DNA from 4 places in the Hafnia alvei genome. Region 4 is predicted to be linked to each of the others. Evidence: predicted binding sites of a transcription regulator. Region 4 holds the regulator's gene; each other region holds the start of a gene.
The links. Region 4 encodes CRP, which controls carbon source genes, mostly activating them, when cyclic AMP is high. Its sites were predicted from a motif close to ATGTGANNNNNNTCACAT; they were not measured.

Region 1 (3,166 bases), 1.7 Mb from region 4:
CAAAATATAATTCTGCTAATTACCGTTATGTCTATGAGGCTTAGTATATTCACTTGGTAAATTCAAAACAGGTAAATATTCTTATTTTGAATTATTGATATGAACGAATTGTGCTCTCAATGCGGTTGCTCATGCTCTCAATTCTTCTCATTTAGCCAATTCCCCAGTGTTTTGTAGCCAGTTTTCCCATACCCACGCTAATCCTTGTTCTAGACAATAGCGCTATCAACGCGGGAGATAAGCGATGCTCGAACAATTGAAACAGCAGGTGCTGGCAGCTAATTTGGCGCTGCCCAAATATGGTCTAGTGACGTTTACGTGGGGCAACGTCAGCGGCATCGATCGCGCTACGGGGCTGATGGTGATTAAGCCTTCCGGTGTCGAATATGCAGGAATGAACGCGGAAGATATGGTGGTGGTCGATGTGGCATCAGGCGCAGTGGTTGAGGGGAAATGGAAGCCATCTTCGGATACCGAAACCCACCGAGGTCTATATTTAGCCTTTCAGAATATTGGCGGAATTGTGCATACGCATTCACGTCATGCAACGATTTGGTCTCAGGCGGGACGAGATATCCCTGCGTGGGGCACAACCCATGCAGATTATTACTATGGAAACATCCCCTGCACGCGGTTGATGACGCCTGAAGAGATTCAACATGACTATGAATGGGAAACCGGTCAGGTGATTATTCAGACGTTCCAAGAGCGTCATATTGATGCTGAACAGATGCCTGCGGTTTTGGTGCATTCGCATGGGCCATTTGCTTGGGGCAAAGATCCCATTGACGCGGTGCATAACGCCGTGGTGCTTGAGGAAGTCGCCTATATGGGGATTTTCTCGCAGCAGCTAAGCCCTCAGCTACCGGATATGCAACAAACGTTGCTGGATAAACACTATTTACGTAAGCATGGCGCTAATGCTTATTACGGCCAGTAGACATCTCTGACTCTCATCTTTCATCTTTCATCGAAATGAGCGCTTTGGCGCTCTTTTTTGATCTCCGATTCTTCGCGTTAATTAACTGATTTCATGGCTAAATAATCACACTAGTGAAATTATTTTTACCCCGTCATCTGTTGCATTCCTGTTATTTCTTCTCATGGTGATTGTTCTGACGCTAATTAAAATTGCGATATAGATCACACAAGAAGGTTTTGTGCGCTGGCTCACATTGCAAGTTTATGTAAAGGCGCTGACAATGTTACCGATAACAATTACCGGTAACATTGACGTGGGTTTACGTGCCAGCGTCAACAAAACACTAAATGTCTGGAGCCAGTCAATGAAAAACACACAAAAGCCCCATTACGTGTATGTGGTTATGGGCGTATCTGGCAGCGGTAAATCGGCTGTCGCAAGTGCGGTGTCCCAAAAATTATCGTGTGGCTTTTTAGATGGCGATTTTTTGCACCCGCGCAGCAATATTAACAAAATGTCAGAAGGGCATGCGTTGAACGACGAAGATCGTGCACCTTGGCTGAGTGCGCTAAACGATGCGGCATTTGCCATGCAGCGCACCAACGATGTTTCAATTATCGTTTGCTCCGCACTGAAAAAACGCTATCGCGACCGCTTGCGTGAAGGCAATGGGAATCTCTCTTTTGTGTATATGGATGGCGATTTTGACCTTATCGAATCCCGTATGAAAGCACGTAAAGGACATTTCTTTAAACCTCAGATGTTGGTTTCCCAATTTGAGGCGCTGGAAGTGCCTGATTCAGACGAACAGGATGTTTGTGCCATTGATATTAATCAACCGCTCGACGCCGTCATTGCTGACACGTTGAAACACATCCAACAACGCTCTAATCAGGGATAATTCTGTGGATACCATGACTCTTGTCGGCACCGCTGTCGGCTCTGTACTGCTTCTCCTTTTTTTAGTGATGAAAGCGCGTTTACATGCTTTTGTCGCGCTGATGCTGGTGTCGATTGGCGCAGGTATTTTTTCTGGCATGCCGCTGAGTAAAATTACTCAGGCCATGCAGGATGGTATGGGCGGCACTCTGGGCTTCCTGACTATCGTTGTGGCTCTTGGTGCGATGTTTGGCAAAATCCTGCATGAGACAGGGGCATTGGACCAGATTGCAGCCCATTTGCTGAAAAGCTTTGGTGAGAAACGCGCCCATTACGCTTTGGGTATTGCCGGTTTGGTGTGTGCGCTGCCGCTATTCTTTGACGTGGCGATTGTGCTGTTGATTGGTGTGGTTTTTGCCGTAGCGCGTCGTACTAACGGCAACGTGGTAAAAATGGCGATCCCGCTGTTCGCCGGTGTTGCGAGCGCGGCGGCATTCTTGCTGCCAGGGCCAGTACCGATGCTGTTAGCTGCACAGATGAATGCAGATTTTGGCTGGATGATTGCGATTGGTTTGGTGGCTGCGATTCTGGGGATGCTGTTGGCGGGCCCTCTGTTTGGTAACTTCATCAGCAAACGTGTTAGCTGGCCAATGCCAGAAGAAGAAAACGCACCGGTATTAGATAAATCAAACATGCCTTCATTTGGCCTGAGCTTGGCGTTGGTGCTTTGTCCGTTGGTACTGGTGGGGATGAAAACCATTGGTGCCCGCTTCGTAACACCAAACACAAATTTATATGATTGGTTAGAGTTTATCGGTCATCCATTTACCGCGATCCTGATTGCCTGCCTAGTTGTTATTTACGGCTTGGCAAAACCACGCGGCATGAGCAAAGAGCAGATCATGTCTATTTGCTCTGCGGCGATTCAGCCCGCGGGTATTATCCTGTTGATGACCGGTGCGGGCGGTGTGTTTAAACAAATTCTGGTCGATTCAGGCGTTGGCCCTGCGCTGGGTGATGCTTTGATTGGTGCCGGTTTACCGATTGCCGTGGCGTGTTTTGTATTGTCAGCCGCAGTGCGTGTGATCCAAGGTTCTGCAACCGTTGCGTGTTTAACGACGGTAGGCTTAGTTTTACCAGTGACCACTCAGCTTGGTCTGAACGGCGGTCAACTGGCGGCGCTGGCTATCTGTATTGCAGGTGGTTCGATTGTACTGAGCCACGTGAACGATGCGGGCTTCTGGCTGTTCGGTAAATTTACCGGCGCTAACGAACTGCAAACGTTGAAAACATGGACCGTGATGGAAACTATTCTGGGCACCGTGGGTGGCGTTGTCGGAATGATCGCATTCACGCTGTTCTAAG
Region 2 (3,166 bases), 160 kb from region 4:
ACGTCAGAGGCTTATCTGATTGAGAATGGCAAAATTACCAAACCGGTGAAAGGCGCAACGCTGATTGGTTCTGGCATTGAAGCTATGCAGCAAATTTCTATGGTTGGTAACGATCTGGCGCTGGATAAAGGCGTTGGCGTATGCGGCAAAGAAGGGCAAAGCGTGCCGGTTGGCGTTGGTCAGCCAACGTTGAAGCTGGATTCAATGACAGTAGGGGGAACGGCGTAAGCTGTCGCCTTACATTTCGGTATTTCTATACTTGAACGGTGAAGGGTTTCGTCCGCCAGTCAGTTTCTGGTTTTTCTATGCTGTTACTGGCGTAGGCGTCCGACGAAAGGTTGCTAGCGCGCAACCTCTCGACTCTCGCGCTTTTTACCGAGTTATTTGACCGACCGGTCTCGGAGCGCACATCCTGTGCGCCCTCAACCCGTCACCAGCATCCCTGCTGGTGACTCTAAAATGCATGCCATTCAATAAAACAAAAGCGCTGTCCGTATTTGTCTTTTCATTGTTTAGGTTTTGGTTGGACGAGCCAGCATGACATGGATGTCATGCTGGAGTTTGGGGCGCCCAGGACGGGCGATACCAAACCGGAGCGGAAATGGCATCTCGGATAGAAGCGCGCGAGTTGAGAGCCCCGCGCAATGGGGCTCTCATCGGACGCCTTCTAATTAGTTTTCATGGAAATGCTTTTTAAACAGGCGGACGAAATATTACACGGAGTTTGTATAGTGAGCCCCAAACGAAAAGCTAGCTCACTCCTCCTGCCGATAATCCTGATAAATCTCCCCAACCTTAGTGAAATATTCACTGAGGTAGTTAATACAAACCTGCACTTTGAGCGGAAGCTTATCTTTTTGGGTATGTAAGGCGTAAACCGGTCTTGGATCGGATTGATAACGGCTGAAGAGAATTTCAACTTCACCGCGTTTTATCTCTTCGATGACCCACATCAGCGGCACGTAGGCAATGCCCACGCCTTCGCTGAGCCAGCGGATGAGCGTTTGTGAGTCATTGGTAACGAAGCGGCCCTGAGGCGAGAGGCGCAGGGTTTGCCCTTCTGGCGCTATCAGCTCAAATTCACTGTCGGGGCGAACGCTATAGGTTAGCCAGCTAAAGCTGGTGATATCGGCGGGTTTCTCTGGTGTGCCGTGCTGCTGGAGATAGCTTTTCGCCGCGCATACCACCATTGGCATGGAACCTAAGCGCTTAGAAAAAAGGCTGGAGTCTTGTAATGCACCCACCCGTACCACCAGATCGAGTCCGTCAGCGATAAGGTCTGGCGCAGGAACGCCGGTGACTAAATCAATCGATAATCCCGGATACTCGCGCAGCATGCGTGCCGTCATCGGCGCCAAGACATTTTGTGCCATGGTGGATGAACTACCGATACGTAAGGTGCCCGTTGGCGTATTGTTGAAGGCGTAAATCTGTTCGTGGACTTCCTGCGCTTCAAGCAGCATTTTCCGACAGCCCTGATAATAAATTTTCCCCGCCTCGGTTAAACCAATGCTGCGCGTACTGCGGTTGAGCAGCTTAATATTCAGCTCATTTTCCAGCTTGGAAATAGTTTGGCTTATGGACGAAACGCTCATCTCAAGCTGGCGTCCTGCGCTGGTAAAGGAGCCGCATTCAACTACTTTGGCAAATACGGCCATTCGCTTAAGTCGTTCCATTGTTCAATCTACCTTAATAGGGAAGTGAGGCTAGATGGGAAAAACCGCCATACAATCAGCCTTTTAGGTAACGATGATAGCTTAAAAAAACGACTGATTGTTTATTTTAAATAAAAAGTGATTTAGCTCACATATTCTATACATGGTGATTATTATTGCGCTAAGATATTGTCATTGACGATGCGGAAATAATCCTCTGTGTATCGAAACGACGAAATGTCCTTCTGCCATCAGATCCTGTAGTTCACATCCTCTGACAGACATCCTTCTTCTGAGTTAAACGCCATCAGCCAGCATTTTAGGGTGAGGGCGGTTAGTGGATCGCGTAAGGCAAAAGTTATCGTTCGTGGCGCTATGCAGCCAACGAAGAACGCCGCGTTGAGCTAGGCTAAATATTATTTGAGTGGAGAGAATTATGGGGCTGCTACCGGTAATGGTCGTTTTTGGCCTGTCCTTTCCACCGGTGTTTTTTGAACTGCTGGTGGCTTTGCTGCTGTTTTTACTGTTCCGGCGGGTATTACAGCCGACGGGGATCTACGATTTTGTTTGGCATCCGGCGTTGTTTAATACCGCGTTGTACTGCTGTTTGTTCTACTTGATTACCTGCTTATTTGTCTGAGGTCACTGTGAATCAAATTATGATAAAAATGACCCGCATCGCTATCACCGTGATCATCGTGATAGTCGCGGCAATTGCCGTGTTTAAAGCATGGGCCTTTTATACCGAATCCCCTTGGACGCGTGATGCCAAATTTACCGCCGACGTGGTTGCCATTGCGCCAGACGTCAGCGGCCTGCTATCGGACGTTCCTATTCGCGATAACCAACTGGTGAAGAAAGGGCAGATTCTGTTTGTTATCGATCAGCCGCGTTATCAAGAAGCGCTAAATCAGGCTGAGGCCGATGTGCGCTACTACCAAACTCTGGTCAGTGAAAAAGCGAAAGAGGCTGGGCGTCGTGTCCGTTTAGGCGTTCAGGCGATGTCCCAAGAAGAGATTGATCAGTCAAGCAACGTACTGGCAACGGTGCGTCAGCAGCTGGCAAAAGCGCAGTCGACGCGCGATCTGGCAAAACTGGATCTAGAACGTACCGTGGTGCGTGCTCCGGCCGATGGCTGGGTAACCAACCTGAACGTGCATCAGGGGGAGTTTATTAACCGTGGCGCTACGGCGGTTGCGCTGGTGAAAAAAGGCACCTTCTACATTCTGGCCTACATGGAAGAAACCAAACTCGACGGCATCCAGCGCGGCGATCGCGTGGAGATTACGCCGCTGGGCAGTAACCGTATTCTGTATGGCACCGTAGATAGCGTATCCGCAGGGGTGAACAACAAAAGCTCTACGGCGGATAGCAAAGGCTTGGCGACCGTTGACTCTAACCTTGAATGGGTTCGTTTGGCACAGCGCGTTCCGGTAAAAATCCTGCTTGATAACAAAGAGCAAGAGACGCCTTATCCGGCTGGGACAACCGCCACCGTGGTGGTGAGCAAC
Region 3 (3,166 bases), 1.8 Mb from region 4:
ACAAAAGCAATATTGGCCGTTGGGTGCTTGACCAACTCTTTGGTTTTGCTTTCAACCTCAGGTCGATCTTCCATTTTCTGCTGTGGAAATAGCATTCGAAAACCAATAAAGGCCACGATTAATCCACCGGCGATGCGTAGCCCTGGGATCGAGATACCGAAGGTGTTCATGACTAATTGGCCCGCGTAGAAAGCGACCATCATGATAGCGAACACATAGACTGAAGCCATCAGCGACTGGCGATTTCGCTCCTCGCGATTCATATTTCCGGCTAGGCCAAGAAACAATGCAACCGTTGTTAATGGGTTTGCCAACGGCAACAAAACCACCAGTCCTAGTCCAATTGCTTTAAATAATTCAATCATTAGTCATGCTATCCTTGGTATGTTTTTTGATACTCGGTGAGTCAACATTTCGAGTATATGAAATCAACACCACTCCCGCTATACCGATTATCAGCCCCTATTTTTATTCTTCGACTTATCCAACTCATTACGTATCTGCGCATGGCTGATTAACGCGAAAATGAAGGTACCTCCGATAATATTTCCAGCCAGCGTAGGTAAAGCAAATGGGTATAAAAATGCCTGCCAATTAAGATGACCTGAAAATACGAGATACAGAACTTCAACGGAGCCAACAACGATATGCGTTAAATCACCTATCGCAACGAGATACGTCATGATAATAATCACCCAAATTTTGGCGGCTCCGGCTGATGGAAACATCCAGACCATCGAGGCGATAATCCAACCAGAAATAACGGCGTTAGCAAACATCTCGGTGGGCGAGTTACTCATCACCTGCTGGCTGATTGTTACAAATGCCTCACGCGTTTCCACATCAAATACCGGCAAATACCAAAAAATAAACGCGACAAGGCCTGTGCCGATTAAATTGCCGAATAGAACTAATCCCCACAGCCGCATCAGCAAAACAAAATTAGTTTTATTGGGTTTAGTCATAACGGGAAGTACTGCTGTTAGCGTATTCTCGGTAAACAACTGTTGTCGCGCCATAATGACGATTATAAACCCGAAGGTATAACCAAAGTTCTCTAACAAAAAGGCGCCGGGAACACCATCCAGTTTGACATGAAAAATCCCCTTCGCCATCAACGATGCACCCATCGAAAGTCCTGCGGCGAGCGCCGACCACAAAAGCGCCCAAATATCACGCTCCAGCTCCTTCGTTCCTTCTTGGCGAATAATTTCGTGCACCGCAGCCGCGCGCGACGGTAGCTGCTCTTCATCGGTATTAATCGATTTCCCTTGCTTTTCTTCTTCGTTATCGACCTTTAAATCATCTGAGGGTTTCTCATCGACAATCTCTTCTGGTTTTGGCTCATCATTCATTCTGCACTCCTTCTGATTGTTAGATTAAGCGTAGACGCTCATCCGAAGATGCAGTACCTCTGATTTTCTCTGGAAACAGTAATGCAGGCTTTTGGATGAAAAACCTGCTGGAGCATTCGCTCGCTGGAATTTATAATGTGACCAACGTCACATTTTAATATTGAGTAAGGATTGGGTTACATGGGTACTGTTATGACCGGGCTGATCGTCGCCCGCTGGGAAATTATGAGCACGTTTATGATGTTTATTGCCAGCTCATTGAATGTCAAATTCCGCAAAAAAGGCCATCGTTTTGTCGCCTTTACATTCAGCGGCATTGGTTTTGCCATCACATGTTGGCTGGTTTTGGCGTTATCTGGCACCACCATTAACACGGCCGGCATGAGCCATTTTTGGGCCGTTGCAAAAGACGTCTTTGTCGATGTAATGAGTCAACCCGCTACCTATAGCATGATGTGACATGCTCTGGGAGAGTACCCAAAAGAGCATGGCACCGCAGGTTTTTTATGATCATGCATCACTGCCTGAGGCACTAACGCCGGCTAAAAGCGAAGCCTTAAGCATTTTCATTGCCGTATTCCAGCGACTTGAACTATGGCGTGCAACGGCATATTTTGCGACGGACTGGGCAATTTTAACTCTTTTTGCATTCATCATTTGGCTCCTCTGATAACTGAGCGCTATTCCTACACGCTCACAGTTATTAGGAAAAAGCCTATACCTTTCTGCTTCAAGCTGTGTTTTTAAATTGTAAACTTTTGCCGAAAACTATATCCAAAAAACATAGCGTAAAGGCTTAGGGCTATAAAACAAAAAAGGGCCGCAATGCGGCCCTTGATTCAGTCAGATGCTTTAATCCAACTTGGGATGCTGGTCGATAAGGCGTTGTTTTTGACGCTCCAACTCCTCAATCTGCCCGTTAATATCTTCGACCTTCTGCTCAATGTTGTCATACGTTTCTTGTAACAACTCTTTGGCTTCAGCGCGGTCTGATGCCGCAGGCGTTGCACCACGCAGTGGTTTGTTTGCGGTTTCTTTCATAAAGATCCCCGTTGCCAAACCTATCAATGCAACAACCATAAGGTAATACGCTGGCATATACAGGTTGTTTGTCGTCTCAACTAACCACGCGGCAATTGTTGGCGTTAAACCAGCCACCAGAACCGAGATGTTGAAGGAGATCGCCAAAGCACTGTAACGGATATGGGTTGGGAACATCGCAGGCAGCGTCGATGCCATAACGCCGGTGAAGGCATTCAGTAATACGGCAAGGATAAGCAGGCCTAAGAAGATCAACCCAATGACATCACTATTAATCAGCTTGAAGCATGGGATTGCCAGCAACAGTAAACCAACGCTGCCGAAAATAATAAAAGGCTTACGGCCATAACGGTCACTCATCAACCCCATCACTGGCTGCACAAACAGCATGCCAATCATGATAGCAATGATGATCAGTACCCCATGGTCTTCAGAGTAATGCAGGTTATGTGATAAATAACTCGGCATATACGTCAGCAGCATGTAATAGGTTACGTTGGTTGAAATTACCACACCTACGCACGTTAATAAGCTTTTCCAATGCTGGGAAACGATTTGTCTAAATGAAGTCTTAGGCGGATTTTGGATCGCGTTGCGATCGTCTTTTTCCATTTTATCGACATGCTGTTGGAATGCTGGAGTCTCTTCCAGCGCATGACGCAGATAAAGACCGATTAAGCCCAACGGAGCCGCAATAAAGAACGGAATACGCCAACCCCAATCAAGGAAGTCCTGCTCACCGACAATACTAGAAATAAGAACAACGACGC
Region 4 (3,166 bases):
CACGCAAAATGGTTGATACCCGAAACTGATATGGGCTACTACCAACAGCTAGAATTAGCGATGGGGAATTTTTACCTCCAGCTTAGCCAATCACCGATCCGAACCGACTCCGTGGTTTGCGCATTAAGCATGGTACAACAGGCACAATACCTTACCATCGTGGCTCGGGCGATGCGGGCGCCACTGGGGCTAGAGAATACACTCTGTTCATTGCCTATCGACGATCTACCCACCGCTCAGTATTGCGTGTTCTATTCACGAAAATCGCCGCTAACCTTAACAGCACGGCGATTCTTGGATTTATTGCGTTGGGAATGCCAGAACTATGCTTGGGAGTAGTCGTTACTCAACCACGATAGCCTCAAAGCTGTGGGTAATATTCACCGCTTGGCCTAACATCAGCGCTACCGAGCAATACTTTTCAGCAGATAATGCAACCGCACGTTCAACGGCTTTATCGGTCAGCCCTTTGCCGGTGACGATAAAATGCAGATTAATGTGAGTAAACAAACGAGGAGCTTCTTCGCGGCGCTCAGAGGTTAATTTCACTTCACAGTCGCGCACGTCCATTCGCCCTTTCTGCAAAATAGACACCACGTCAATCGCACTGCATCCGCCCGCAGACATGAGCACCATTTCCATTGGGCTTGGTGCTTTATCGCCAGCGTTTCCATCCATAAGGATCTGGTGTCCTGAAGCAGATTCACCCAGAAAAGTCATCCCTTCAACCCATTTCACTCGTGCCTGCATGTTTATCACCCCTTTGGTTAAATTTTGGCATCAGACTACGCTTTCTATGAAAAACAGGCAATCCGAGGCCTCACTTCTTGATGCTGAAGCGAGACAACACAAGACACCTGCACAAAGCTGTGCTACAAACTATGCCGAAATGGATCTTTATGGATTGAAACGGGTATAGATCAATAACTATAGGAAATAATTACCTTAGCCTATTACTCTATATCTCGATTATGAAGTGCTATAACAAGTTAATAAGCAAAGCCCCGTGCCACGATAAGCACACTGTCAGGATCAGTATCCCGATATTAGGGCAGCGATAACAACAGAGGATAATAGCGAATGGTTCTCGGCAAACCGCAAACAGACCCGACTCTTGAATGGTTCTTGTCTCATTGCCATATCCACAAGTATCCGTCCAAAAGTACCCTGATCCACCAAGGTGAAAAGGCTGAAACCCTGTACTACATCGTTAAGGGCTCCGTTGCTGTATTGATTAAAGATGAAGAAGGCAAAGAAATGATCCTTTCTTATCTGAATCAGGGCGATTTCATTGGTGAACTAGGCTTATTTGAGGAAGGGCAAGAACGTAGCGCCTGGGTTCGTGCAAAAACCGCCTGTGAAGTGGCTGAAATTTCTTACAAGAAATTCCGCCAGCTCATTCAGGTCAATCCAGATATTCTGATGCGCCTGTCTGCTCAGATGGCTAGCCGTTTACAGGTTACCTCTGAAAAAGTCGGCAACCTTGCGTTCTTGGACGTAACCGGTCGTATCGCTCAGACCCTGCTTAATCTGGCCAAACAGCCGGATGCCATGACTCATCCAGATGGTATGCAGATCAAGATCACTCGTCAGGAAATCGGCCAGATCGTTGGCTGTTCCCGTGAAACCGTTGGTCGTATTCTGAAGATGCTGGAAGATCAAAACCTGATCTCCGCACACGGAAAAACCATCGTCGTTTACGGCACTCGCTGATAAATGATGCCCGTGTAGCCTTGCTGCACGGGTTTCTTTAGCTATGTGGCGGCGGTTCATCTACCACCCGGAAGTCAACTACGCACTGCGTCAAACGCTGGTGCTGTGTCTTCCTGTGCTATTCGGCCTGTTGATAGGTAATCTACAACTCGGGCTGATGTTCTCTTTAGTTCCCGCCTGCTGCAATATCGCTGGGCTCGATACACCTCATAAACGCTTTATCAAACGATTAGTCGTTGGCGGCAGCTTATTTGCCTTCAGCAGTTTTCTGCTACAGCAATGCTTACTCTGGCAAATTCCCCTACCGTTGATCATGCTCGGTTTAGCCTTGTTACTGGGCGTTAACGGTGAGATTAGCCCACTTCACGCGCGGCTCATGCCTGCTGCGCTGGTTGCCTCTATTTTTACCCTGAGTATGGCTGGAAGCGTGCCTATCTGGCACGGGCCACTGCTGTATATTGTCGGCACGATTTGGTATGGCGCCTTCACTTGGTTTTGGTTCCTGTTGTGGAAAGGGCAACCGATCCGCGAAAACCTAAGCCAGCTATACATCCAGCTTGGCGACTACATGGAAGCCAAATACAGCCTACTAACTCAGCATATCGATCCTGAAACCGCGCTGCCTCCGTTGCTGCAACGCCAGCAAAAAGTGATGGATCTCATTACCCAGATCTATCAACAAATGCACATGCTGTCATTGGTGCACAACCCAGAATACAAACGCCTGCTGCGCTATTTTCAGGTCGCGCTAGACTTACAAGAACACATCACCGTTAGCCTGTCTCAGCCTGATGAAGTACAAAAGCTGGTAGAAAAAAGCCAAGCCGAAGCGATAATACGCCGCAATGCTCAGGTCATTACAGAACGGCTCAAAACGGTTGCCGACGATATTCTGTACCACCGCTATCCTCAGCACTTCTCGATGGATATTGAACTATCAGCGCTCGAAAAGCTGGCCAATCAGCATCCAGATAACCCCGTTGGCAAATTCTGTTACTACCATTTTAGCCGCGTGGCTCGCCTGCTAGAACGCCAACGCCCATTATATCAACGCAATCTGATGTCCACCCAGCAGCGGCTTCCTTTCTGGCCTGCGCTGCGTGCTTATCTTTCGTTAAAATCAGTAGCGCTGCGCAACGCCGCCCGTTTAGGCATAACGCTGGCGGCAGGTAGTAGCCTCGGCATGTTATTCCATCTGCCAAAGCCCTATTGGGTTTTACTGACGATCATGCTGGTGATCCAAAATGGCTATAACGCGACGCGAGTCAGGATCCAGCACCGTGCGCTGGGTACCTTCGTTGGGTTAATTGTTGCCGCAGGACTACTTCAACTCAACCTACCGCTGAACGTCACGCTAAGCTGCATGCTGGTGATAACCATCGCAGCTTATTTGGTTCTCAGGAAAAATTACGGGCTGGCCGTGATCGGTTTCACCATCACGGCGGTATATACG

Region 1: the regulator CRP is predicted to act here: its motif matches at 1,132-1,149, upstream of gntK (gluconokinase).
Region 2: the regulator CRP is predicted to act here: its motif matches at 1,792-1,809, upstream of aaeR (HTH-type transcriptional activator AaeR).
Region 3: the regulator CRP is predicted to act here: its motif matches at 1,491-1,508, upstream of AB3Y96_RS12815 (YjcB family protein).

What each region holds. Positions count from the first base shown of each region.
Region 1 covers NZ_OZ061315.1:2,787,441-2,790,606, reverse strand. Annotated here, with positions in the region: gene araD (L-ribulose-5-phosphate 4-epimerase) at 245-940, shown strand; gene gntK (gluconokinase) at 1,287-1,823, shown strand; gene gntU (gluconate transporter) at 1,828-3,165, shown strand.
Region 2 covers NZ_OZ061315.1:4,292,995-4,296,160, reverse strand. Annotated here, with positions in the region: gene tldD (metalloprotease TldD) at 1-228, shown strand, start outside; gene aaeR (HTH-type transcriptional activator AaeR) at 756-1,676, opposite strand; gene aaeX (p-hydroxybenzoic acid efflux pump operon protein AaeX) at 2,092-2,295, shown strand; gene aaeA (p-hydroxybenzoic acid efflux pump subunit AaeA) at 2,303-3,166, shown strand, end outside.
Region 3 covers NZ_OZ061315.1:2,670,566-2,673,731, forward strand. Annotated here, with positions in the region: gene AB3Y96_RS12805 (MarC family NAAT transporter) at 1-365, opposite strand, end outside; gene AB3Y96_RS12810 (formate/nitrite transporter family protein) at 456-1,355, opposite strand; gene AB3Y96_RS12815 (YjcB family protein) at 1,536-1,814, shown strand; gene AB3Y96_RS12820 (hypothetical protein) at 1,866-2,012, opposite strand; gene proP (glycine betaine/L-proline transporter ProP) at 2,208-3,166, opposite strand, start outside.
Region 4 covers NZ_OZ061315.1:4,452,102-4,455,267, forward strand. Annotated here, with positions in the region: gene AB3Y96_RS20755 (LysR substrate-binding domain-containing protein) at 1-339, shown strand, start outside; gene AB3Y96_RS20760 (OsmC family protein) at 343-750, opposite strand; gene crp (cAMP-activated global transcriptional regulator CRP) at 1,081-1,713, shown strand; gene AB3Y96_RS20770 (YccS/YhfK family putative transporter) at 1,757-3,166, shown strand, end outside.